Regions from separate parts of the Mesorhizobium sp. P3_A8 genome, predicted to be linked through region 1. Evidence: predicted binding sites of a transcription regulator. Region 1 holds the regulator's gene; each other region holds the start of a gene.
What was found. Region 1 encodes PhoB, which activates phosphate uptake and scavenging genes when phosphate is short. Its sites were predicted from a motif close to TGTCATNNANCTGTCAT; they were not measured.

Region 1 (7,611 bases):
CCGAGCTTTGCCCACGCCCGCTACGGCGCCCGATCGGCATGGCGGTGGAACTGCTGGCCGGCATCCCTTCGATCATCTACGGCATCTGGGGCCTGTTCGTGCTGGCACCGTTCCTGCAGACGACGGTGCAGCCCTTCGTCATCAGCGTGTTCCACGGCATTCCCGGCCTCAACAGCCTGTTTGCCGGCCCGCCCTACGGCATCGGCCTGCTGACGTCGTCGATGATCCTGGCCATCATGGTGCTGCCGTTCATCACCTCGATCACCAAGGACGTCTTCGACACGGTGCCTCCCGTGCTGAAGGAATCGGCCTACGGCATTGGTTGCACCACCTGGGAAGTAACCCGCCGCGTCGTCATTCCCTACACCCGCATCGGCATCATGGGCGGCGTCATGCTCGGCCTCGGCCGCGCGCTCGGTGAAACCATGGCGGTGACCTTCGTCATCGGCAACGCGCACCGCATCTCGACCTCGCTGTTCGCGCCGGCAACGACAATCTCCGCCACCATCGCCAACGAATTCACCGAAGCGGTCGGCGATCTCTACACTTCTTCGCTGGTGGCGCTCGGCCTGATCCTGTTCGTCATCACTTTCCTGATCCTTGCCATCGCACGCTACATGCTGATGCGCATCGACGCCCGCACGGGAGCCTGACCGATGTCGACAGCCACGTCGCTTCACCAGAGCCGCAAGCGCAAGAATGGCGTGATGATGACGCTGTGCGTTGCCGCCGCCGGCATCGGCCTTGCCTGGCTGGCGCTCATCCTCGGCGCCCTGCTCTACAAAGGCCTTTCAGGTGTCAATCTTGCGGTTTTCACGGAAATGACGCCGCCGCCCGGCGATGCCGGCGGTCTGCTCAACGCCATCTACGGCAGCATCGTGATGACCATCATCGGCATCATCGTCGGCACGCCGATCGGTGTGCTGGCCGGCACCTATATGGCCGAATACGGCCGCTTCTCGAAGCTCACCACCGTGGTGCGCTTCATCAACGACATCCTGCTGTCGGCGCCGTCGATCATCATAGGCCTGTTCGTCTATGAGCTGATGGTGCGGCCGATGGGGCACTTCTCGGCGATCGCCGGCGCCGTCGCTCTCGCCATCCTGGTCATCCCGGTCGTCGTGCGCACCACCGAGGACATGCTCAACCTGGTGCCCAACGCGTTGCGCGAAGCCGGCACCGCGATCGGCGCCCCGCGCTGGGTGGTCATCAAGTCGGTTGCCTACCGCGCTGCAATGTCCGGCATCGTCACCGGCATATTGCTGGCCATCGCCCGCATCTCCGGCGAGACCGCACCCCTTCTTTTCACGGCGCTGAACAACCAGTTCTGGTCGAGCAATCTCAACGCGCCGATGGCCAGCCTGCCCGTCACCATCTTCCAGTTCGCTCTCAGCCCTTACGAGGAATGGCAGCAGCTGGCCTGGACTGGCGCACTCATCATCACATTGACGGTTCTCGCGCTCAGCATCGTTGCGCGCAGCTTGACCGGACGCAGAGAGGACAAATGAGCCAGATGTTGTCTCCAGACATGACGATCGCCGCCGAGGCAGCCGCCAAGGTAAAGATCGAGGTCAAGAACCTCAACTTCTACTACGGCCAGTCGAAGGCGCTGAAGGATATCACGCTGTCGCTGCCCGAGCGCAGCGTGACCGCCTTCATCGGACCGTCGGGCTGCGGAAAGTCGACGCTGCTGCGCGTCTTCAACCGCATCTATGAGCTCTATCCCAAGCAGACCGCCGAGGGCCAGGTGCTGCTCGACGGCCAGAACGTCCTCGACCGCTCGCAAGATCTCAACCTGCTGCGCACCAAGATCGGCATGGTGTTCCAGAAGCCGACCCCGTTCCCGATGTCGATCTATGAGAACATCGCCTTTGGCGTCAGGCTCTATGAGAAGATCAGCAAGGCCGAGATGGACGGCCGCGTTGAGCAGGCGCTGAAGCGCGCAGCCCTGTGGAACGAGGTCAAGGACAAGCTTAACGCCAGCGGCCTCAGCCTGTCCGGTGGCCAGCAGCAGCGGCTGTGCATCGCCCGCACCGTGGCGGTGAAGCCGGAAGTCATCCTGCTCGACGAGCCAGCCTCGGCGCTCGACCCGCTGTCGACCGCCAAGATCGAGGAGCTGATCGACGAACTGCAGGCCGACTACACGATCGTCATCGTCACCCACAACATGCAGCAGGCGGCGCGCGTCTCGAAGCAGACCGCTTTCATGTATCTGGGCGAGCTGGTCGAGTTCGACAAAACCGAGAAGATCTTCACGTCGCCTCGCGAGAAGCGCACGCAAGACTACATCACCGGCCGCTTCGGCTGATCGCACGCATACGAGGACCAGGATCATGGCCGAACACACAGTCGCAGCCTTCGACGAGGATCTCGGACAGATCAGCAGGCTGATCAGCGACATGGGCGATCTCGCTGGCTCGATGGTCGGCGGCGCCACCAAGGCGCTGCTGAATTCCGACAACGCACTGGCACAGCGCGTGGTCTCCGACGACGCCATCATGGATGCGCGCCAGCGCGAACTCGACGATCGCGCCATCACGCTGATCGCCAAGCGCCAGCCGATGGCCGACGATCTGCGCCACGTCGTCGGCTCGATCCGCATGGCCGGCGATCTCGAACGCATTGGCGATCTTGCCAAGAACATCGCCAAGCGTGTCGGCACCGTTGGTCTCAGCGCCACGCCGCGCGACCTGTCGCATTCCATCGACGCCATGGCGCAGCTGGTGCTGATCCAGGTGCAGGGCGTGATCGAGGAGTATGCGGCGCGCGATGCCGCCGCACTGGCGAAGCTGCGCGCCGACGACGAACGCATCGACGTCAAATACACCTCCGTCTTCCGCGAACTGCTGACCTACATGATGGAAGATCCGCGCAACATCACGGCTTGCACCCATCTGCTGTTCTGCGCCAAGAATCTCGAACGCATCGGCGACCACGTGACCAACATCGCCGAAAACGCCTACTATGTCCTGACCGGCACGCAGTTGCCCGCCAATCGTCCCAAGCAGGACGAGACGGCGATGTCGGCGCCCGCGGCCTGACGCAAGAGGTGACCAATCAATGATCGCGCCACGCATCATGGTGGTGGAGGATGAGGAGCCGCTGGGGGTGCTGCTCCGTTACAATCTTGAATCCGAAGGCTACCAGGTGGAGGTGGTGCCGCGCGGCGACGAGGCTGAGATCCGCTTGCAGGAGAACGTGCCCGACCTTCTGGTGCTCGACTGGATGGTGCCGGCGGTGTCCGGCATCGAACTCTGCCGGCGCCTGCGGATGCGGCCCGAGACCGAGCGGCTGCCGATCATCATGCTGACCGCGCGGGGCGAAGAAAGCGACCGCGTCCGTGGGCTCTCGACCGGCGCCGACGACTATCTGGTCAAGCCGTTCTCGACGCCGGAATTCATGGCTCGCGTCAAGGCGCTGCTGCGCCGCGCCAAGCCGGAAGTCCTGTCCAGCGTGCTCAAGGTCGGCGACATCGTGCTCGACCGTGAATCGCACCGGGTCTATCGCAAGAAGAGCGAGATCCGGCTCGGGCCGACCGAGTTCCGCCTGCTCGAATTCATGATGCGCCATCCCGGCCGCGTCTTCTCGCGCAGCCAGTTGCTCGACAATGTCTGGGGCGAGACGATCTATATCGACGAGCGTACGGTGGACGTGCATGTCGGCCGCCTGCGCAAGGCGGTCAACAATGGCCGCATGCCCGATGTCATCAGAACCATTCGTGGCGCGGGCTACGCGATCAGGGAAGATTGAGCGGGACCTGATTCAGGCAACGTTCTTGCCGGTGCCAGCTCTCGCCTGCACGCCCGGCGCGAAAATCTCCTGGTCGACGAAGGTCAGGGCGCGCATGGCGCAGCCTTCGCGGATCAGCGGCAGTTCGTTCGGTTCGGTGTCGAAGGAAATCGATTTCGAGTGCTGGCCGCCGGCCGTCTGGGCGATGGCCTCGCGCAATGCCGGCTCGATCAGGTCGAAGGCGGCGGCGCTGACGCCGACCATCGCGACGGGTGCGGGGTCGATCAGCGCGAACAGGCTGCCGAGGGCGTAGCCGAGCGCCTCACCGGCCTTGCGGTAGGCTTCGCGCTCGGGCCCGTCGCGTTCCCGTGCCGTCGCGGCCAGTGCCCGCATCTGCGCGTCGCTGACATCGGCGACCGGCTCGGTGTCCTCGCTGAGCTGCCTGGCGTTGCGCCAGATGGCGTAGTTGCCGGCATAGGCCTCGACGCAGCCGCGGCGTCCGCAGCGGCAGAGCGCGCCGCCTGGCCGATGGATCATGTGGCCGAACTCGCCGCCCGAGGAATGGGTACCGGTGAACAGCTCGCCCTTCAGCACCAGGCCCATGCCGATGCCGTGCGACAGAAGGATGGCGATGAAGTCGTCGCGGTAGCGCTCGGGATCGCGCCAACGCAGCGCCACCGCCATCATGTTGCAGTCGTTCTCCATGGTGGCTGGGATGCCGAACTCTGCCTCGAGGATGTCGGCGAAGGCGATGTCGGTCTGCGGCGTGATCGGCGACCACAGCATCGCCCGGGCCTCGGTGTCGGTGATGCCCTGGATCGCCAGCGCGATGCGGGCGACGCTGCGCACGTCGATATCGGGATCCTCGAGGCGGCGCCGTACAATGGCGACGCATTCGCCGATCAGCGCCTCGCGCGACATGGTCAGCGTGTCCAGCCGGCGCTGTTCTTCCGATACCACCTGGCCGGCATAGTCGATGACGGCGACGGAGAGGAAATTCAGCGACAGCACCACGGTCATGACAGCCGCAGCCTCCGGGTTGAGGCCGAGGCCGACCTGCGGCCGGCCGCGCTTGAGTGCGCCGGCCTCGCTCGGCTTGCCTTCGGCCAGTATGCCTTCGCCGATCAGGTCGGAAGAAATCGCCGATATGGTCGAGTGGCTGAGGCCGGTGGTCGCGGCAATCTCGGTGCGCGAGGGCCGACCGGCCCGGCGCACGGCCGCAATCACCATCGCGCGGTTGCGCCGGCGCAAATCGTCGTGGCGGATTCCGACCGACATGTTTTCCCACATCCTCCCGGTCGCCGCGGTTCCTCCAGCCCCTCGAACGCTGCCGGCGACACGGTCAAATACTGGCAGAAGCGGCCCGTCCTGTCATTTATTTATTCCGAGGCTCGAAAAAAATTCATGAGGACATCAAAATCCATCAGAATCGTTGTTGACAGCGTTCCGGTGTTGGATCAGTGTTTTTTCGAGGCTCGAAAAAATAGAGCCTCTGTGCCGGCCTTAGGGCCAGTTTGGTCGCGCCATACGCGGCGCAGGGAGGAATATCATGAAGAGATTCACAGCCGCCATCCTGGCGGGTGTCGCCATGTCGCTGACGCTTGTGTCGGTCGCGCAGGCGAAGGACAAGGTCATCGGCGTTTCCTGGTCCAACTTCCAGGAAGAGCGCTGGAAGACCGACGAGGCCGCCATGAAGAAGGCGATCGAGGCCGCCGGCGACAAGTACATCTCCGCCGATGCGCAGTCCAATCCCGGCAAGCAGCTTACCGATGTCGAAAGCCTGATCTCGCAGGGCGCCAATTCGCTGATCATCCTGGCGCAGGATGCCTCGGCCATCGGCCCGGCCGTGCAGAAGGCGCTGGACGAAGGCATTCCGGTCGTCGGCTATGACCGCCTGATCGAGAACAAGGACGTCTTCTACCTGACCTTTGACAACAAGGAAGTCGGCCGCTTGCAGGCGGCTGCGGTGTTCAAGGCCAAGCCGGAAGGCAATTATGTCTTCATCAAGGGCTCGGGCGCCGATCCGAACGCCGACTTCCTGTTCTCGGGCTCGATGGAAGTGCTCAAGGCGGCCATCGACAGCGGCAAGATCAAGAATGTCGGCGAAGCCTATACGGACGGCTGGCTGCCCGCCAACGCCCAGAAGAACATGGAGCAGTTCCTGACGGCCAACGACAACAAGGTCGATGCCGTGGTCGCCGCCAATGACGGCACCGCCGGCGGCGTCGTCGCGGCGCTGACGGCGCAAGGCTTGGCCGGCACCGTGCCGGTGTCGGGCCAGGACGGCGATCATGCCGCGCTGAACCGCATCGCGCTCGGCACCCAGACCGTGTCGGTGTGGAAAGACGCGCGCGAGCTCGGCAAGAACGCCGCCGAGATCGCCTCGCAGCTGGCCGACGGCAAGAAGATGACCGACATCGCCGGCGTCAAGGACTTCACGACGCCTGGCGGCAACACCGTCAAGTCGCTGTTCCTGACCCCGGTCGCCATCACCAAGGACAATCTAAACGTCGTCATCGACGCCGGCTGGATCAAGAAGGACGAAGTCTGTGCGGGCGTCGCCGCCGGCAGCGTCGCGGCCTGCAACTAAACGGCGTAATACCGTTCGATATCGACGCCGCGGCCCAAAAGCCGCGGCGTTTCTCAAGGGGCTTCCCGCTTCAAATGACTGCGGAAAGCAAATAGCATCCATGTTCCGGCATCCGCGCCAGACGGTAAACCGGTGGGAGGATAGCATGACCGACACGACCTCTAATCAACCGGTCGGCAGCACCGCGGCGGACAAGGCGCGTGCATCCGAACTCAGCGCCGTTGGACGGTTCCTCAAGGCTACCGAACTCGACACGCGCATGCTCGGCATGGTCGGGGCGCTGCTGGTCATCTGGGTCGGCATCCATATCCTGTCGGGCGGGCTTTTCCTGACACCGCGCAATCTGTGGAACCTATCGGTGCAGACCTCGTCGGTCGCGATCATGGCGACCGGCATGGTGCTGGTTATCGTCATGCGCAACATCGACCTCTCGGTCGGATCCGTCGAAGGCGTGATCGGCATGATCATGGGCGTGGCGCAGGCCGAATTCCTCATTCGCGTCATCGGTTTCCAGCTTGGAAATCCGTGGCTTTGGATCATCGCGCTGGCGGCCGGTGTGGTGCTTGGTCTCCTGATCGGCGCATTCCAGGGCTTTATCATCGCCTATATGGAGGTTCCGGCCTTCATCGTGACGCTGGGCGGCCTGCTGGTCTGGCGCGGCATGGCATGGCTGATCACCAGCGGGCGCACGGTCGCGCCGCTCGACACAACCTTCCAGCTGATGGGCGGCGGACCACGCGGCTCGATCGGCGCTACCGCCAGCTGGATCGTCGGTGTCGTCGCCTGCGTGGCGGTCGCCTTCATGCTGCTCAACGGCAGGTCGCAGCGCAAGCGGTTCAACTTTCCGCTGCGCCCGGTTTGGGCCGAGACCTTGCTTGGCGTGGTTGCTTGCGCCGCCATCCTTGGCGCCGTCTGGATCGCCAATTCCTATCCATGGCCGATCGGCATCGTGCGCCAGTACGCCCAGCAGAACGGCATTACCATTCCCGCAGGCGGGCTGTTCATCGCGCATGGCATTGCCATACCGGTGCTGATGGCGGTGACTGTCGGCATTATCATGACCTTCATCACCAAGCGCACGCGTTTCGGCCGCTATGTCTTTGCCATTGGCGGCAATCCGGAGGCGGCCGAACTTGCCGGCATCAACACCCGTTGGGTGACCATGAAGGTGTTCATGATTATGGGTGTGCTGGCCGCGATCAGCGCGGCGATCTCGTCGGCCCGCCTCAACGCGTCGACCAATGCGCTGGGCACGCTGGACGAGCTTCTGGTCATCGCCGCCGCTGTCATCG
Region 2 (7,611 bases), on a different contig from region 1:
AGGGGGTAACGCGGTGAACATTTTCAAGGCTTTGATGACGTCGGCATGCTTGCTGTCGATGGTATTGGCGCTGGCAGGCTGTGGTGGACACCTGATCAACAGATTGATCTGAGCGCAAGCCTGAGCGGTGCGGTCAGGCGCCATCAGGCATCGTCGCTGACCACCTTGCGCCGCTGCAACACCCGCGCCACCAACCAGCACAACATCGCCCAGGCGAAGCCGGCGCACCAGCCGGCCAGCACGTCCGACGGCCAGTGGACGCCGAGATAGATGCGGCTGACGCCGACCAGTACCGTCGTCAGCACGGCCAGCGACAGGACGTAGATCTTGGTCGCCCGGCCATGCAGGAAGCGCGCCGCGAGCGAACCGAGCGTGAGATAGGTAACCGCCGACAGCATGGCATGGCCGCTCGGGAAGGAAAGCGACGTCTCGCTGACCAGATGCGAAACGAGTTCGGGCCGCGGCCGGTCGACGCCGAGCTTCAGCAGGCTCGACAGCACCTGGCCGCCGGCGACAGCGACGAAGATGAGAAGCGCGGTGCCGGGCCTGCGGATCAACAGGAGATAGAGGATCGTTGCCGTCGTGATCAGCACCAGCACGCTGGCGCTGCCAAGGCTGGTGATGTCGCGCATCGCCCCTTCCAGCCATGGCGGCCCGATCGGGACGCCGGGCTGGCCGGCCTGGCGGAAAGCGAGCAGGATCTCGGTGTCGAAGGCGTGCGGGGTGGTGGCGCGCGCCACCTCCATCAGTTCCTCAAAACCCCACAGCCCGCCGGCGATGACCAGGCCGGCCAGCAGGACCGGGAATTCGATGCGGTTGAGCAGGGTGCTTGCGGTGTCTTTCATCGGAGCGGTGTCGCAGTCCTCATCTCGGTCAACGCCCTTGCAGATAGGGCCCGAGCGTGATCAGCGCCACCGCGGCGATCGCCAGCACGATGCCGCTGGCCTGCAGCGCGTTGACGCGCTCGCCGAAGAACACCAGCGCCACGACGTTGACCGAGACCAGCTGGATGACCGCCGAGAGGCTGAACGACACCGACATGCCGAATTCGCGGATCAGCCGCAGCATGATCAGGTTGCCCAGCGAATAGAGCGCGAGCGTCAAAAGGATCTTGCCCAGGCTCGGCGCCAGTCCCCATTGCTTGGCGGCGGTCGCCGCCAGAAGGAAGATGACCGTTGAAAAGCCAAGCTGCAGCAGTCCCGAAAAACTCAACGTCCCGTCCCCCTCGAAGCGGCTCTGGCGGCATCTGCCGCGGACCTTGTTTCCGACGCACGCCGAGACGTCAAGTAACCTCGTTCTAACGAAGGTCTTGGCAACGGCACGACTGAAGCTCAATGTGCTGATGTCGCCCGGCTGTCGATGGAAGGGCGGTCAGGGGCACATGATTCGTATTCTGCAGAACTTGGCGCGGCGCTGGAGCGAGCTTTCTCTTGCCCTGCAATTCCTCGTTGCCGGCGGCTTTGGCCTTCTGGCCGTCATGCTGGTGGTGGGCGCCTGGGTGACGTCGCAGATCCGGGACGGCGTCATCCGCAATTCGGCCGCGTCGACGGCGCTTTATGTCGACAGCGTGATTGCGCCGCTGCTGCCTGACCTGCGCAAGAGCGAGGAGCTCAGCGAATCCGCAAAGCAGGCACTCGATGAGACGCTCGGCCAGGGTGCGCTCGGCAAGCGCCTGGTCTCGTTCAGGCTCTGGCGCCGCGACGGTACCGTGCTCTACGCGAAAGACTCGGCGCTGATCGGCCGCCGCTTCGACCTGACCGACAATCTGCGGGCCGCCTTCCAGGGCAACGTCACCGCGCAATTCGATACGTTCGACGAAGACGAAGAGAAGGAGCGGGCCGCCGGCGTGCCGCTGCTGGAGATCTACAATCCCGTGCGCGCGCCCTGGTCCGGCGAGGTGGTGGCCGTCACTGAATTTTTCGAGGTCGCCAGCGATTTCAAAGCCACGCTGGCTTCCGCCCTGTTGTCGAGCTGGCTGGTCGTGGCCGGCACCACCTTGGCGGCGTTTCTGCTGTTGTCGGGCATCGTGCTGCGCGCCAGCCGCACCATCGACGACCAGCGCGGGGCGCTGCGCCGTCAGGTGTCGGAGCTGCAGGGCCTGGTGACGCAAAACAGCGCCTTGCGGCAGCGTGTGCAGCGGGCGTCCCGCCGCGCCACCGCATTCAACGAAAGATATTTGCGCCGGATCGGCGCCGACCTTCATGACGGACCGGCGCAACTCGTCGCCCTGGCGGCGCTGCGCATGGACAGCCCGGTATTTTCCGGCGACGGCAATTGGGGCGAAAGCCGCTCGACCGAGGTCACGATGATCCGCAAGACGCTGGAGGATGCGATGCGCGAAATACGCGGCATCTGCACCGGCCTCGTGCTGCCGCAGATAGAGACGGCCGCCGCGATGGACATATTGCGGCTGGCAGTCGACGAACACCAGCGCCGGACGGGAACGTCGGTGACGCTCACGCTGCCCAGGCATCTGCCCGAACCCGGCGCCTCCGAGAAAATCAGCATCTATCGTTTCGTGCAGGAAGGGTTGAACAATGCCTATCGCCACGGGCGGGGCAAGGATCAGGCGGTGCATGCCGAAATGAAAGGCGGCAGGCTCTTCGTCGAAGTATCGGACGGCGGGCCAGGCTTTGATCCAGCGGCACGGGTCGAAGGATTGGGGCTGGCTGGCCTCAGGGATAGGGTTGAAAGCATTGGCGGCCAGTTCGAAACCCGGACTGGACCGCAAGGCACGCGGCTGGTGATCAGCCTGTCAGTCGAGGAGCAAGCATGATTGGCGCCATTCGCATCGCTATTGTCGACGACCATCCGCTTTTTCGCGAAGGCGTGACGCGCAGCCTGTCGGAACTCGGAGGCTTCGAGATCGTCGGCGAAGGTGCGACGGCGCAGGATGCCGAACGCATCGCCTCTACGGTGCGGCCCGACCTATTGCTGCTCGACATCTCCTTGCCGGGCGGCGGCCTGGCCGCGGTTGCAACCATCCTTGCCGACCATCCCGCCCAGAAGATCGTCATGCTGACCGTTTCGGAGGCCAATGCCGACGTAACCAGGGCCCTGAACGCCGGGGTGCAGGGCTATATCCTGAAGGGTGTCGGGTCGCGCGCGCTGGCCGACATCCTGCGCAACGTGGCGGCCGGCGAGAGCTATCTTACGCCGACCCTGTCGGCGCGGCTGCTTTCGGATCTCCAGTCCCCGCAGCCTGCCAACGGCGTGGCGGACCGGCTGCGGCAACTGACCGAACGACAGACGGAAATCCTGCAGCTGGTGGCGGAAGGGCTCAGCAACAAGGAGGTCGCCCTGCGCCTGGAGCTGCAGGAGAAGACGGTCAAACATCACATGACCGGGGTGCTGTCGAAACTCAATGTGCGAAACCGCACTGAAGCGGCTCTCATGATGCGCGAGTTTCACGACCGGGACCGGAACCGCTCGTAGAGCAATTCACCGTTTCACGGAAACGGCGAATTGCTCTAACTCTTTGTTTTGACGCAATTCGCAAGGGAAAGCGCTACGCGCTTTTCCCGGGAAAACCGTTTCACACTTTTCCTGGAATTGCTCTGGGCCATTCTCTTAGGGCCATCGCGGACCCGTACGAGGGCCAGACAAAGAGAGGTCACCTCCGCCGGGGGCGGCGGAGGTGACATGCGAAGCTGGTCGTTGCCTGTTGACCAGCCTCACATAGCCTTCAGACGGCTGACATCGGCCGGCGTGGCCCGGCGGTCGATGATTGTGCGGCCCAGCGCATCCTGCATCTTGAACCGGCCGCTATCGACCTTCTCGACGATGCCGTCGGGGTGCGTGACCGTGATCTTGTTGCCGGTCACGTCGACCTTGTCACCGGTCGTGGTGTTGACATGGCTGGCGCCTTTGTCGCTTTGGCCATTGCTGGATCCCGAGCCGTCGCCATCTGTTCCGGAATTGCCGCCGTTTCCATTGCCGTTGCCACTATTGCCGCCGCCGCTGTTACCGCCATTTCCATTGCCGCTATTGCCGCCGTTTCCGTTGCCGCTATTGCCGCCGCTGCTATTGCCGCTGTTACCACCGTTACCGCTATTGCCGCCGCCGTTACCGTTGCTGCCGTTGCCGCCACCGTTGCCGTTTCCATTGCCGTTGTTGCCGCCGCCATTGCCGCCCTTGGCGGCCTGCGCGGTGGCAGCGTCGATTCCGGGGGCGGAGCCGTGCAGGGAAATTCGATAGGGGATGGTGGTCAGCGCCAGAGCAGCCGCCGAAACAAGCGTCAGCCGGCGACAACGGGCCGTGATCGATCCGTGCATCCCTGATCTCCGTCGATTGAGCCGGCGCGCCCACCCCAACGTTGCAACCAACAACATCGCCGAAAGATGTGGTGACCGGAAGCGACCTCCGACCGTTGCGGTTGTCCTCCAGGACCTTTGCCAACGCAAGATTGGACCAAAGTCTGATGTTCGGGTGAGTGAGTCGCCTCGCTCCCAGCATTGGAGCTTGTATGATGTCACGAAAATGTGATCGGCCTGGCGTAAGGGGTCGAACAGGCAACAAGCTCCAGCCACTCCAAAGCCAGAGGCCCTGATGACCGAACATCGTTCCCCCGACGCCCGATTCCGCACCAGCCTGCTCGAGGAAAACGAAGGACCGGCCGTCAACCCCACCGACAACCGCACCATGGGCGAAATCATCGCCGCGCGGTTCTCGCGCCGGGGTTTCCTGAAGGGATCGCTCGCCGTCTCAGCGATCGCCGCCACCGTCAGCCCGCTGGCCATGATCGCGGCAGACGATGCCCGCGCCGCGGAAGGCTCAGCCTTCAAATTCGACGAGCTCCAGGCCGGCATCGACGACAAGCACCATGTCGCGCCGGGCTATGATGCCGACGTGCTGCTGCGCTGGGGCGATCCGCTGTTTGCCGATTCACCGGAGTTCGATCCGACCAAGCAGTCGGCGCAGGCGCAGGCCAGGCAGTTCGGCTACAACAACGACTATGTCGGCTACATCGCGATCGACGGCTCGGCCGAGCACGGCCTGCTGGTGGTCAACCACGAATACACGAACCCGCATCTGATGTTCCCGGGCATTGTTTCGATCGTCGAGAAGGACGGGAAGAAGAAGGCCGAGGTCGCGCCGCTCTCGAAGGAGCAGGTCGATGTCGAAATGGCGGCGCATGGCGGCACCATCGTCGAGATCCGCAAGGTGTCTGGCAAATGGCAAGTGGTGCGTGACGGCAAGCTCAACCGCCGCATCACCTCGACCACCGAAATGGCGCTGTCCGGTCCGGTCGCCGGCCACGACCGCGTCAAGACCAATGCCGATCCGTCCGGCACGAAAGTCTTCGGCACTTTCAACAACTGCGCCGGCGGCGTCACGCCGTGGGGCACCTATGTGATGGCCGAGGAGAACATCCACGGTTATTTCTCCGGCGAACTGCCGGAAGGCCACAAGGAAGCCGCCAACTACAAGCGCCTCGGCATTCCGGAAGGCGCCTATGAATGGGGCGCGCATTACGACCGCTTCAACCTCGCCAGGGAGCCGAACGAGGCCAATCGCTTCGGCTGGATCGTCGAGGTCGACGTCAACGATCCGACCTCGACGCCGAGGAAGCGCACCGCCATGGGCCGCTTCAAGCATGAGGGCGCCGAATCGATCGTCGCCAAGGACGGCCGCGTCGTCTTCTATCTCGGCGACGACGAGCGCTTCGACTATGCCTACAAGTTCGTCACCAAGGGCACGTTCAACGCCAACGACCCTGCCGCCAACAAGGACCTGCTCGACGACGGCACACTGCATGTCGCCAAATTCGCCGAGGACGGCACGGTCGACTGGCTGCCGATCGTCTTTGGCCAGGGGCCGCTGACGGCGGAAAACGGTTTTGCTGGCCAGGCCGACGTGCTGATCGAGACGCGCCGCGCCGCCGATCTGCTCGGCGCCACCAAGATGGACCGGCCCGAGGACATCCAGCCCAATGGTGTCAACGGCAAGGTCTATGTCATGCTGACCAACAATTCGAAGCGCAAGGCAGACCAGGTCGATGCCGCCAACCCCCGCGCTGAAAATGCCTTCGGCCACATTATCGAGATCACCGAGAGCGATGGCGATTTCACGGCCACCAAGGGCAAGTGGGAAGTGCTCTTGAAATGCGGCGATCCTTCGGTTGCCGATGTGGGCGCTACCTTCTCTACGGCAACGACGGCCAATGGCTGGTTCGGCATGCCCGACAATTGCGCGGTCGATTCGGCCGGTCGCCTGTGGGTCGCCACCGATGGTCAGGGCCCGAAGGCCACCGGCCGCACAGACGGCCTGTGGGCGGTCGACACGGAAGGGGCGGCACGGGCGACCTCAAAGCTGTTCTTCCGCGTGCCGATCGGTGCGGAAATGTGCGGCCCGCTGTTTGCGCCCGACGACCAGACCGCGTTCGTCGCCGTCCAGCATCCGGGCGATGGCGGCGAGGATTGGGAAGGTTTTGGCCGCCCGTCCTACTATGAGGATCCGTCGACGCGCTGGCCGGATTTCAAGCCAGACATGCCGGTGCGGCCGTCGGTCGTCGCCATCACCAGGCAGGGCGGCGGCAAGATCGCGGTCTGAGTTCGGGCCTCGGTTTGCAGCCTTGGGAGGGGTTTCGGTTCCCGAACGCCCCTCCTTCGTGGCATGAAGCCCATTCAAGCTCCGGGAAAGATTGGCAATTTACAGGTGGCGCCCTAGGTCGTTCTCAGGAGACCGCCACCATGTCGAAGTCCATCTATGATCGTGGCCTGCTCAAGCCCGGCGACATCGCCAGGCTTCAGCGCGTCTTTGACGAAGCCTGCCTCAAGCGCGAAGCGCACCCCGATTCGCCGGAAGCGCGCGAAATCGCCCTGACCCTGCTCGCCCTCCACAATGCCGGCATGGTCGACGAGGAGATGCTGACGGACGCCGTCGGTTTCCGCCGGCTGGAGCCGAAATCGGCCTGAGATTGAAGAGCCACTTCCAGCCTGCCGCTATCCCTGACGTTGGACGATAGCCACATTGATCGCGCTTCGCAATTTGAAGCCGATGGATTCGTACAGCTTTATCGCGCCGGCGTTGGTCGCGTAGGCGTGCAGGTAGGGTACCTCGCCGCGTGCGAAAATCTGATTGGCCACGACCACGGACAGCAGCCGGCCGAGGCCGCCGCCGCGGACATCCGGATGCGAGCAGACGCCGCTGAGTTCGCTGTAACCCGGCTGCTTCATCCGTTCGCCGGCCATCGCCACCAGCCGGCCGCCGGCCTTCACGCCCCAGAAGTCGCCAAGGCTCAACGCTCCGGACGTGAATGGGCCGGGCTTGGTGAGCGCCGCCAGGGCCACCATTTCCGCCACATCGTCTTGTGTCAGGCGTTGCACCCGATCATCCGACACCAGCTGTAACGGCGCATCGGCAACCATTTGCACGGCTGCGGCTTGCGAGATTGCCGAGAGGCCGGCCGGAAGGGCTATGGGGTCGGCCTGAGCCATGATGACGCTGTCACCGGGGCCGACAAGGTCGTTGAGCGCCTGCAGGCTTTCGGCATCGTCCGCGGCGGTGGCGGCGAAGAGGGCGAATGACGGCGAATAGCGCCTGGCGAGCTCGCCACCTTGCGCGAGGGCTTGATGGCGCGTCGCAAGCGCGCTCCAGACGGGCCGGTCG
Region 3 (7,611 bases), on a different contig from region 1:
CGCGGGGAATGCCGCATGACCCTGGATGAATTCTTCCGCATCGGCACCACGGTGACGCTCGGCTCGCACAGATTCGAGCCCGAGGCGATCAAGGCGTTCGCCCGCAAATACGACCCGCAGATCTTCCATATCGACGAGGAGGCCGCCAGGAAGAGCGTGCTCGGCGGGCTTTGCGCCTCCGGCTGGCACACCGCGGCCACCTGGATGAAACTCAACCTCGAAGCCCGCATGGATGCAGAGGGGGCCAACTGGAACGGCCCTGGCCCGATGCCAGAATTTGGCCCCTCGCCCGGGTTCAAGAACCTCAAATGGCTGAAGCCCGTCCATGCCGGTGAAACCGTCACCTTCACGCGCACGGCGGTTTCCCACCGCCCGATCTCATCGCGCCCCGGCTGGCGGCTGCTGGCGCTTCGCTGCGAGGCCTCTGATTCAACGGGCGACAAGGTGCTTGAGTTTGAAAGCGCCGTGCTGGTGAAGGTGGAGTAGCAGCGCCTCTTCCTTCTCCCCTTGTGGAGAAGGTGACCTCGCGAAGCGAGGTCGGATGAGGGGTGCTCCAGCTTGGCGTCGACGGCACTCCGTCACCCACCCCTCAACCGTCTCGGCGCTGCGCGCCGATCCACCTTCTCCCACAAGGGGAGAAGGAAAAAACTGCTCAATGCCCTTCAAACCCAATCAGCGTCCTGACCGGCACACCCAGCGCCTCGAGCTTGGCGCGCCCACCGAGATCCGGCAGATCAATGACGAAACAGGCCGCCAGAATATCGGCACCGATCTGGCGCAGCAGCTTCACCGCCGCTTCCGCCGTGCCGCCGGTGGCGATCAGATCGTCGACCAGGATCACCTTCTCGCCAGGGGCCACGCCGTCCTTGTGCATCTCCATCTCGTCCAGCCCGTACTCCAGGCTGTAGGCGACGCGCACCGTCTCATAGGGCAGCTTGCCCTTCTTGCGGATCGGCACGAAACCAGCCGAAAGCTGGTGGGCGACGGCGCCGCCGAGGATGAAGCCGCGTGCCTCGATGCCGGCGATCTTGTCGATCTTCTGCCCGGCATAGGGATGCACCAGCTCGTCGATGGCGCGGCGGAAGGCGCGCGCATTGCCGAGCAGCGTGGTGATGTCGCGAAACAGGATGCCGGGCTTGGGATAGTCCGGAATGGTGCGGATCGCGGCCAGCAGCGTGTCTTCGAGCGAAGGTTTCATTGAGGCGGCTCCGGGTGATCCAGCTGGCAAATGCAAACGGCGCAGGGACCAAACCCGACGCGACCGACAACGGCTAGCGCGATGTGACGCCCGAGACAAGCGCATCCGGCAAGGGATTGGCCTCGTTCGCTGGGTCCCATGCCTGCGCGGCGATCTTCCACTGCCCTTCACTCTTCACCAGCAACGGCATTTCCATGGGCCAGCTGGTCTCGGCACTGTTCTCGATCATCTCCGACACTTTTCCGATCGAATTGCAGCCCATAACTTCATAACCCGTCGATCTCGATCCGCATCTCTTTGAGCGCCGCGCTATGCCAAAGGACTTATTGCCGAACTCTCGCATAGAGGTAAAAAGGGGCGCCTGAAGCGCCCCTTCCGGTCGAACCATGGTCGCTACATGACCCATCTTCTGCGAAAAATACTGACCGTCATCATGGCAACCGCGCTCCTGAGCTGGGTGCCGGCTGTCGTCTCCGCTGCCGAGCTGGCCAGTTGGACGGTGGTGCTACGCCCGACAGATTTCGTAGTCGGCGACGCGCTTGGACAATTGCATACGCGCCGACAATGGATCACTGGATTCGACGAACGGACCGGCGCGTTCGAGATCGCTCTGCGCAGGAAGGCAGTCGCGATTTCGGCGCCGCGCTGTCGGATGGACTATCTGATTTTGACGATCCCGGTTTATTACCCTGAAAATCCGAAGCAGGCATCCGTCCGCGAGCGTCGCGAAGTCTATGATGCTCTCGTCGCACTGCAGGCGAAGGGCAAAGGCAGCGCAACTGTTGCCGTTGAAGCGCCCGAGCCTCTCTCTCGCAAGGGAAAACGAGGTATCGAGCTTGTTGCCTGCAACCTGTACTTCGCCTTTCCGATATCGGTGCAAGTGTCGACGCAATAAGCTGTTGCCGGCTTCAGTCCCTTGGGTCCTGACGTCCCTGCTGGCGCGCAGAGAAGCACCCAAGCGCGTCGCGTGAATCCGCTTCGACGCGACGCGCTCTAGGACTTACATGCCGAGATCGGAACGAAGCTCGGCCCTGGCCACTTCATATTCGGCCTTGAAGTCGTCCCGGTTGAGCAGGATCGCGGCAATGACGCTGCCGGAAATCTTGCCCATCTCGACGTCGGACGCATAGTGGATACCGTCAACCTCACGGTTGTGGGCATATTCGGCCGCGCGCGCCATGATCTCGGCGCGCTTCTCCGGCACCATGTCGGCCAGGATAATGCCCATCATGGTGCCAACGGTGGCATGGCCGGACGGCCAGGAACCGGAGCTCGACAGCTTGACCGCCGGCTTGACGAGATCGCTGAGCTGGTGCGGACGCGGACGCTTCCAGACATCCTTGGCCGGATCGACGACAGCACCTTCGGTCTCGACGCGATCGAAAAAGGCGCTGAACTTCGGCAGCTTCTCCTTGTTGAAATTCGGGCCCATGACATTGGCGAAGCGCCAGACATTCTCCTCGGAATCGGCAACGGCGCTGGCCACCATCTCGGGCGTGCGCGTCACTTGCAGCGCCAGCACCTCGCCGAGCTCGGCCTTGGTCTGCGCCGAATCGTTTGCCGGCGGCGGCGGCAGGATCATCGTCAGATCCACGTCCTTGTTGGTGACGAAGGGCTTGGCGTCCTCGGCCTGGGCGGCGGAGCCGATGACCAGCAGCAGCAGACCAGCCGCCAGCGATGCATATTTCTTCATAGGAGCGATCCTTTGGTAGGAATGACGCAGGATCGCTATGGGCGATGACGGCCATGTGACATCACCGCCCCTTGGTATCAAAAAGGGCGCCTCTCGGCGCCCTTGCATGATCGTATTGGCTTCAGAACGGCTTGAGGCCTCTAGAGATTCAGGTCAGGCCGAGTCGAAAACGATGGTTTCCGAGAACCGGAGCGGAGCGTACTTAAAGTACGTGAGCACCGGAAGCGCAGGAAACCATTGTTTGCAGACCGGCCTCACCAGAATATCGGCAGGCCTTAGTGCGCCACGCCTTCCCACACCTTCCGCTTGACGAGGTAGACCAGCGCACCGAACACCAGCAGGAAAAACAGCACGTTGATGCCGGTATGCTTGCGGGCTTCCATGTGCGGCTCGGCCGCCCACATCAGGAAGGCGGATATGTCGCGGGAATACTGGTCGACCGTCTGTGGTGCGCCGTCATCATAGGTCACCTGGCCGTCGGAGAGCGGCTTGGGCATTTTTAACGACACGCCAGACATGAAGTATGGGTTGTAGTGCGTGCCCTCGGGGATGACCATTCCGGCCGGCGGCGTCTGGTCGTAGCCGGTCAGCAGCGAATGGATGTAGTCGGGGCCGCCAGCGTCATATTGGGTGAAGATGTCGAAGACGAACTGCGGAAAGCCGCGCTCGACGCCGCGCGCCTTGGCCAGCAGCGACATGTCGGGCGGAGCGGCGCCGCCATTGGCGGCCGCGGCCGCTTCCGTGTTCGGGAATGGTGCCGGGAAATAGTCCGACGGCTTGCCGGGACGATCGAACATGTCGCCGGCATCGTTGGGGCCGTCATGGATCGTGTAGGTCGCCGCCAGCGACTTGATCTGGGCATCCGAATAGCCGAGGCCCGTTGGGCCCTCGAGTGTCCGGAACGCCACCAGGTTCATCGAATGGCAGGCCGAGCAGACTTCCTTGTAGACCTTCAGGCCGCGCTGCAGCTGGCCCTTGTCATAGGTCCCGATCGGACCTGTGAAGCTCCAGCTCATTTCCTTCGGCTCATTGATCGGGAAATGCGTCGGCGCTGCCGCATTGTGCGCCTCTTCGGCGGCGAAGGCCGCAGTGCCGGCGGCCACAAGGCCGATCAGCGCCAGCGAGGTGAGAATCTTTTTCATGCCAAATCCCCTTAGATTCTCTACCGCTCAGCCCTTGGTCTCTGGCGCGGCTGTGGCGCCCGCCGGATGCCCGCTGCCACCCTTGTTCTTTTCAAGCACCGCCTCGGTGATCGAGTTCGGCAGCCTGCGCGGCGTCTCGATCAGGCCAAGCACCGGCAGCGCGATCAGGAAGAAGGCGAAGTAGAACAGCGTCGCCGCTTGAGCGTACCCGACGTAGTTGCCCACCAACTCACCGGTCAGGAGGGTCAACAGACCGCCGCCTTCCGCCGGCTGCGAGCCAAGCCAGCCAAGCAGGATGGCGTCGGCCACGAACAGCCAGAAGAACAGCTTGTACCAGGGCCGGTATACCGCCGAGCGCACCTTGGAGGTGTCGAGCCACGGCACCAGGAACAGCATGACGATGGCGCCGAACATGCACAGCACGCCGCCGAGCTTGGAGTTGATCGGCCCGATGTTGAAGGTGATGGCGCGCAGGATCGCGTAGAACGGCAGGAAGTACCATTCCGGCACGATATGGGCCGGCGTCTTCAGCGGATTGGCGACGATGTAATTGTCGGGATGGCCGAGATAGTTCGGCAGGAAGAAGATGAAGTAGGCGAAGATGAACAGGAACACGATCATGCCGAACGCGTCCTTGATGGTCGCGTAAGGGGTGAAGGCTACCGTGTCGGTCTTCGACTTGATCTCGATGCCGGTCGGGTTGCTCTGGCCCGTCACGTGCAGCGCCCAGACGTGCAGCACGACGACGCCGGCAATCATGAACGGCAGCAGATAGTGCAGCGAAAAGAAGCGGTTCAGCGTCGGGTCGTCGACGGCGAAGCCGCCGAGCAGCAACTGCTGGATCCACTCGCCGACCAGCGGAATGGCGCTGAAGAAGCCGGTGATGACGGTGGCGCCCCAGAAGCTCATCTGTCCCCATGGCAGCACATAGCCCATGAAGCCGGTCGCCATCATCAGGAGGTAGATGATGCAGCCGAGGATCCAGAGCAGCTCGCGTGGCGCCTTGTAGGAGCCGTAATAGAGACCACGGAAGATGTGCATATAGACGGCGATGAAGAAGAACGAAGCGCCGTTGGCATGCATGTAGCGCAGCAGCCAGCCGGAATTCACGTCGCGCATGATCTTTTCGACGGAGCCGAAGGCGAGATTGGTGTCGGCCGTGTAGTGCATGGCCAGCACGATGCCGGTCAGGATCTGCGCCACCAGCATGATCGACAGGATGCCGCCGAAGGTCCACATGTAGTTGAGGTTGCGCGGCACCGGATAGGCGACGAAGCTGTCATAGACCAGTCGCGGCAGCGGCATGCGGGCGTCGAACCAGCGTTCGATACCGGTTTTGGGCGTGTAGGTCGAGTGTCCCTCGCTCATCGAAATATCCCCCTGCCTCAACCGATAAGGATCTTGGTATCGGAAATGAACTTGAATACCGGCACAGCCATGTTCTCAGGCGCCGGGCCTTTGCGGATGCGGCCGGCGGTGTCGTATTGCGAACCATGGCACGGGCAGAACCAGCCACCGAACTCGCCTTCCTGGCCGAGCGGAATACAGCCCAGATGCGTGCAGACCTGAACCATCACCATCCAGGCTTCCTTGCCGGGCGTGGTACGGTTGGCGTCGGTCGCCGGTGCATCGGACGGCAGATTGGCGTTGCGGGCAATCGGATCCTTGAGATCGGCGAGGTTGACGGCCTCGCCGTCCTTCATTTCCTGTTCGGTACGGTTGCGCACCACAACCGGCTTGCCGCGCCACTTGACGATCAGAGACATGCCAGGCGTCAGCGAGGCGACATCGACTTCGACCGAGGCGAGCGCCAGCGTCGAGGCATCGGGGCGCATCTGGTCGATGAACGGCCATGCGAAGGCACCGGCGCCGACCACGGCGGCCATGCCGGTGGCGACGTAGAGAAAGTCTCGACGGTTGGGATCCTGGATGTCGGTTGCGCTCACGGGTGCCTGATCCTTTCGCCTCTTCCGCGCCGGTGGCTGAGCCTTGTTCCCCGCTCAATTACGCCAACCCGACAGCGCATGGCGAACAGGCTAGCGAATTCCTCCGGCATTTGGACTTCGGTTTATGCGTGAAGCCCGTTTTTGTCCAGACGGGTCAAGGCACAAGGGCAGATTGTCGCGGGGACAAAATCCCCTATTGCCCGGCGGGACGGCGAATGGCCGCAAAAGGCGGCTAAACAACCGGGAAATATCAGCAAAATCCGAGGTTCCGATTGCCTCGACACAGGGCGCCGGTGTGATCTATCCTCCCAAGCATGGCACACGTCATAGACCGTGAGGAATGGGCAGTTCGCTCCGACCACTGGAAGGGCGAGTTGCAATGCGGTGGCTACGGCTCCAACTCCTGCCTGATCTTCAACTATCTGCCTGATGTCGGCGGTGGCCCGCGACTGCACGCCCACCCCTATGCAGAGATCTTCATCATCCGCCAGGGCACCGGCCTGTTCACCGTCGGCGACCAGGAAATCGAGGCTTCCGCCGGCCAGATCGTTATCGTGCCGCCCCACACACCGCACAAATTCACCAATCTCGGTCCGGGGCCGCTGGAAACGACCGACATTCACGAGAACGGCAAGTTCATCACCGAATGGCTGGAGTAGGCCATGGTCCCGAACCGTAGGCCCTCTATTTGGCGCCAAGCCTGACCAGCACCGCCCTCGGGATATCGTATTCGCGGATAACGCCATCGTGCTTTCGCAAGCCACACAGCTCGCGCTGGATGAAATAGCCTTGCACCGCCTCGGCGGCGTCCTTGAGCAGACGGGGTCGCAACTGCTCATCGCCATTGTCACGCAACCTGGCCAACGTTTCCTCGACCCGCTGTCCGGCCCGGCCGAGTGCCGCCGCCTTCTCGGCCAGGATCTCATGGCCAAGCGCATCGAAGGCGGCTTCAGCGGCCGAAGAGCCGGCAAGATGAGATGGCGGACGCAAGGACATTTCAATTCCCCTTCCCGAACACCATGCGGTGGGTGACGAATTCTTCGCCTGCCACGAGTTGAAAGCCAAGCCTTTCATAGAAGCCGAAGGCTTCCGGCGGCGCGCGGGTGTTCAACACGGTGAAATACAGGCGAGCCCTATCGATGACTGTCTCGACCAGCATGCGGCCAAGGCCGGCGCGGCGGTGAGGCGCGCCGACGAGCAGGTGGCGCACCCGGCCCTGGCTCCTGCCCTCGACATAGGGATCGATGTTCAGCCCGCACACGCCCGCAAGTTCGGCGCCATGCCATGCCCCGAACAAGGCCTCGCCCCGTTTCAGGAACTTGTTGCGGCCGCTTGCCCAGCCATCCCCCAGGCGCACCAGCATCCAGTAGCCTTCCAGTCGGCTTTCTTCCTTCAGCGTGTCGAAGGCCGGCATGGTTGGCCGCAGACGCTTGAGCACATAGCCAGTCTCCGCCGATCCACCCATGCGCCTACTCCGCCGGCCGCGTCTCTTCGAGCACGCTTTCCTCGTGATAGAGGAAGCCGCCGGACTGCCGCTTCCACAGCCGCGCATAAAGCCCGTCGAGGGCCACCAGTTCGTCATGCGTGCCTTGCTCGACGATGCGGCCGCCGTCCAGCACGATAAGACGATCG

Region 2: AC1DX4_RS03970 (PhoX family protein) is a predicted target of PhoB. The motif match lies at 4,470-4,486, and genes of this name have one in related genera.
Region 3: AC1DX4_RS31965 (acid phosphatase) is a predicted target of PhoB. The motif match lies at 2,936-2,952, and genes of this name have one in related genera.

Annotation. Positions count from the first base shown of each region.
Region 1 covers NZ_JBFUGI010000013.1:34,320-41,930, forward strand. The annotation lists gene pstC (phosphate ABC transporter permease subunit PstC) at 1-653, shown strand, start outside; gene pstA (phosphate ABC transporter permease PstA) at 657-1,508, shown strand; gene pstB (phosphate ABC transporter ATP-binding protein PstB) at 1,505-2,308, shown strand; gene phoU (phosphate signaling complex protein PhoU) at 2,334-3,041, shown strand; gene phoB (phosphate regulon transcriptional regulator PhoB) at 3,061-3,750, shown strand; gene AC1DX4_RS26985 (ROK family protein) at 3,763-5,007, opposite strand; gene xylF (D-xylose ABC transporter substrate-binding protein) at 5,279-6,319, shown strand; gene AC1DX4_RS26995 (sugar ABC transporter permease) at 6,465-7,611, shown strand, end outside.
Region 2 covers NZ_JBFUGI010000001.1:832,543-840,153, forward strand. The annotation lists gene AC1DX4_RS03945 (phosphatase PAP2 family protein) at 144-845, opposite strand; gene AC1DX4_RS03950 (hypothetical protein) at 874-1,212, opposite strand; gene AC1DX4_RS03955 (sensor histidine kinase) at 1,382-2,776, shown strand; gene AC1DX4_RS03960 (response regulator) at 2,773-3,435, shown strand; gene AC1DX4_RS03965 (hypothetical protein) at 3,675-4,274, opposite strand; gene AC1DX4_RS03970 (PhoX family protein) at 4,549-6,552, shown strand; gene AC1DX4_RS03975 (hypothetical protein) at 6,693-6,917, shown strand; gene AC1DX4_RS03980 (GNAT family N-acetyltransferase) at 6,945-7,611, opposite strand, start outside.
Region 3 covers NZ_JBFUGI010000019.1:64,418-72,028, forward strand. The annotation lists gene AC1DX4_RS31940 (MaoC family dehydratase) at 1-19, shown strand, start outside; gene AC1DX4_RS31945 (MaoC family dehydratase) at 16-486, shown strand; gene AC1DX4_RS31950 (adenine phosphoribosyltransferase) at 653-1,198, opposite strand; gene AC1DX4_RS31955 (hypothetical protein) at 1,272-1,427, opposite strand; gene AC1DX4_RS31960 (hypothetical protein) at 1,596-2,093, shown strand; gene AC1DX4_RS31965 (acid phosphatase) at 2,199-2,891, opposite strand; gene AC1DX4_RS31970 (cytochrome c1) at 3,167-4,033, opposite strand; gene AC1DX4_RS31975 (cytochrome b) at 4,061-5,401, opposite strand; gene petA (ubiquinol-cytochrome c reductase iron-sulfur subunit) at 5,419-5,979, opposite strand; gene AC1DX4_RS31985 (cupin domain-containing protein) at 6,294-6,638, shown strand; gene AC1DX4_RS31990 (DUF6665 family protein) at 6,664-6,975, opposite strand; gene AC1DX4_RS31995 (GNAT family N-acetyltransferase) at 6,977-7,444, opposite strand; gene AC1DX4_RS32000 (ABC transporter ATP-binding protein) at 7,449-7,611, opposite strand, start outside.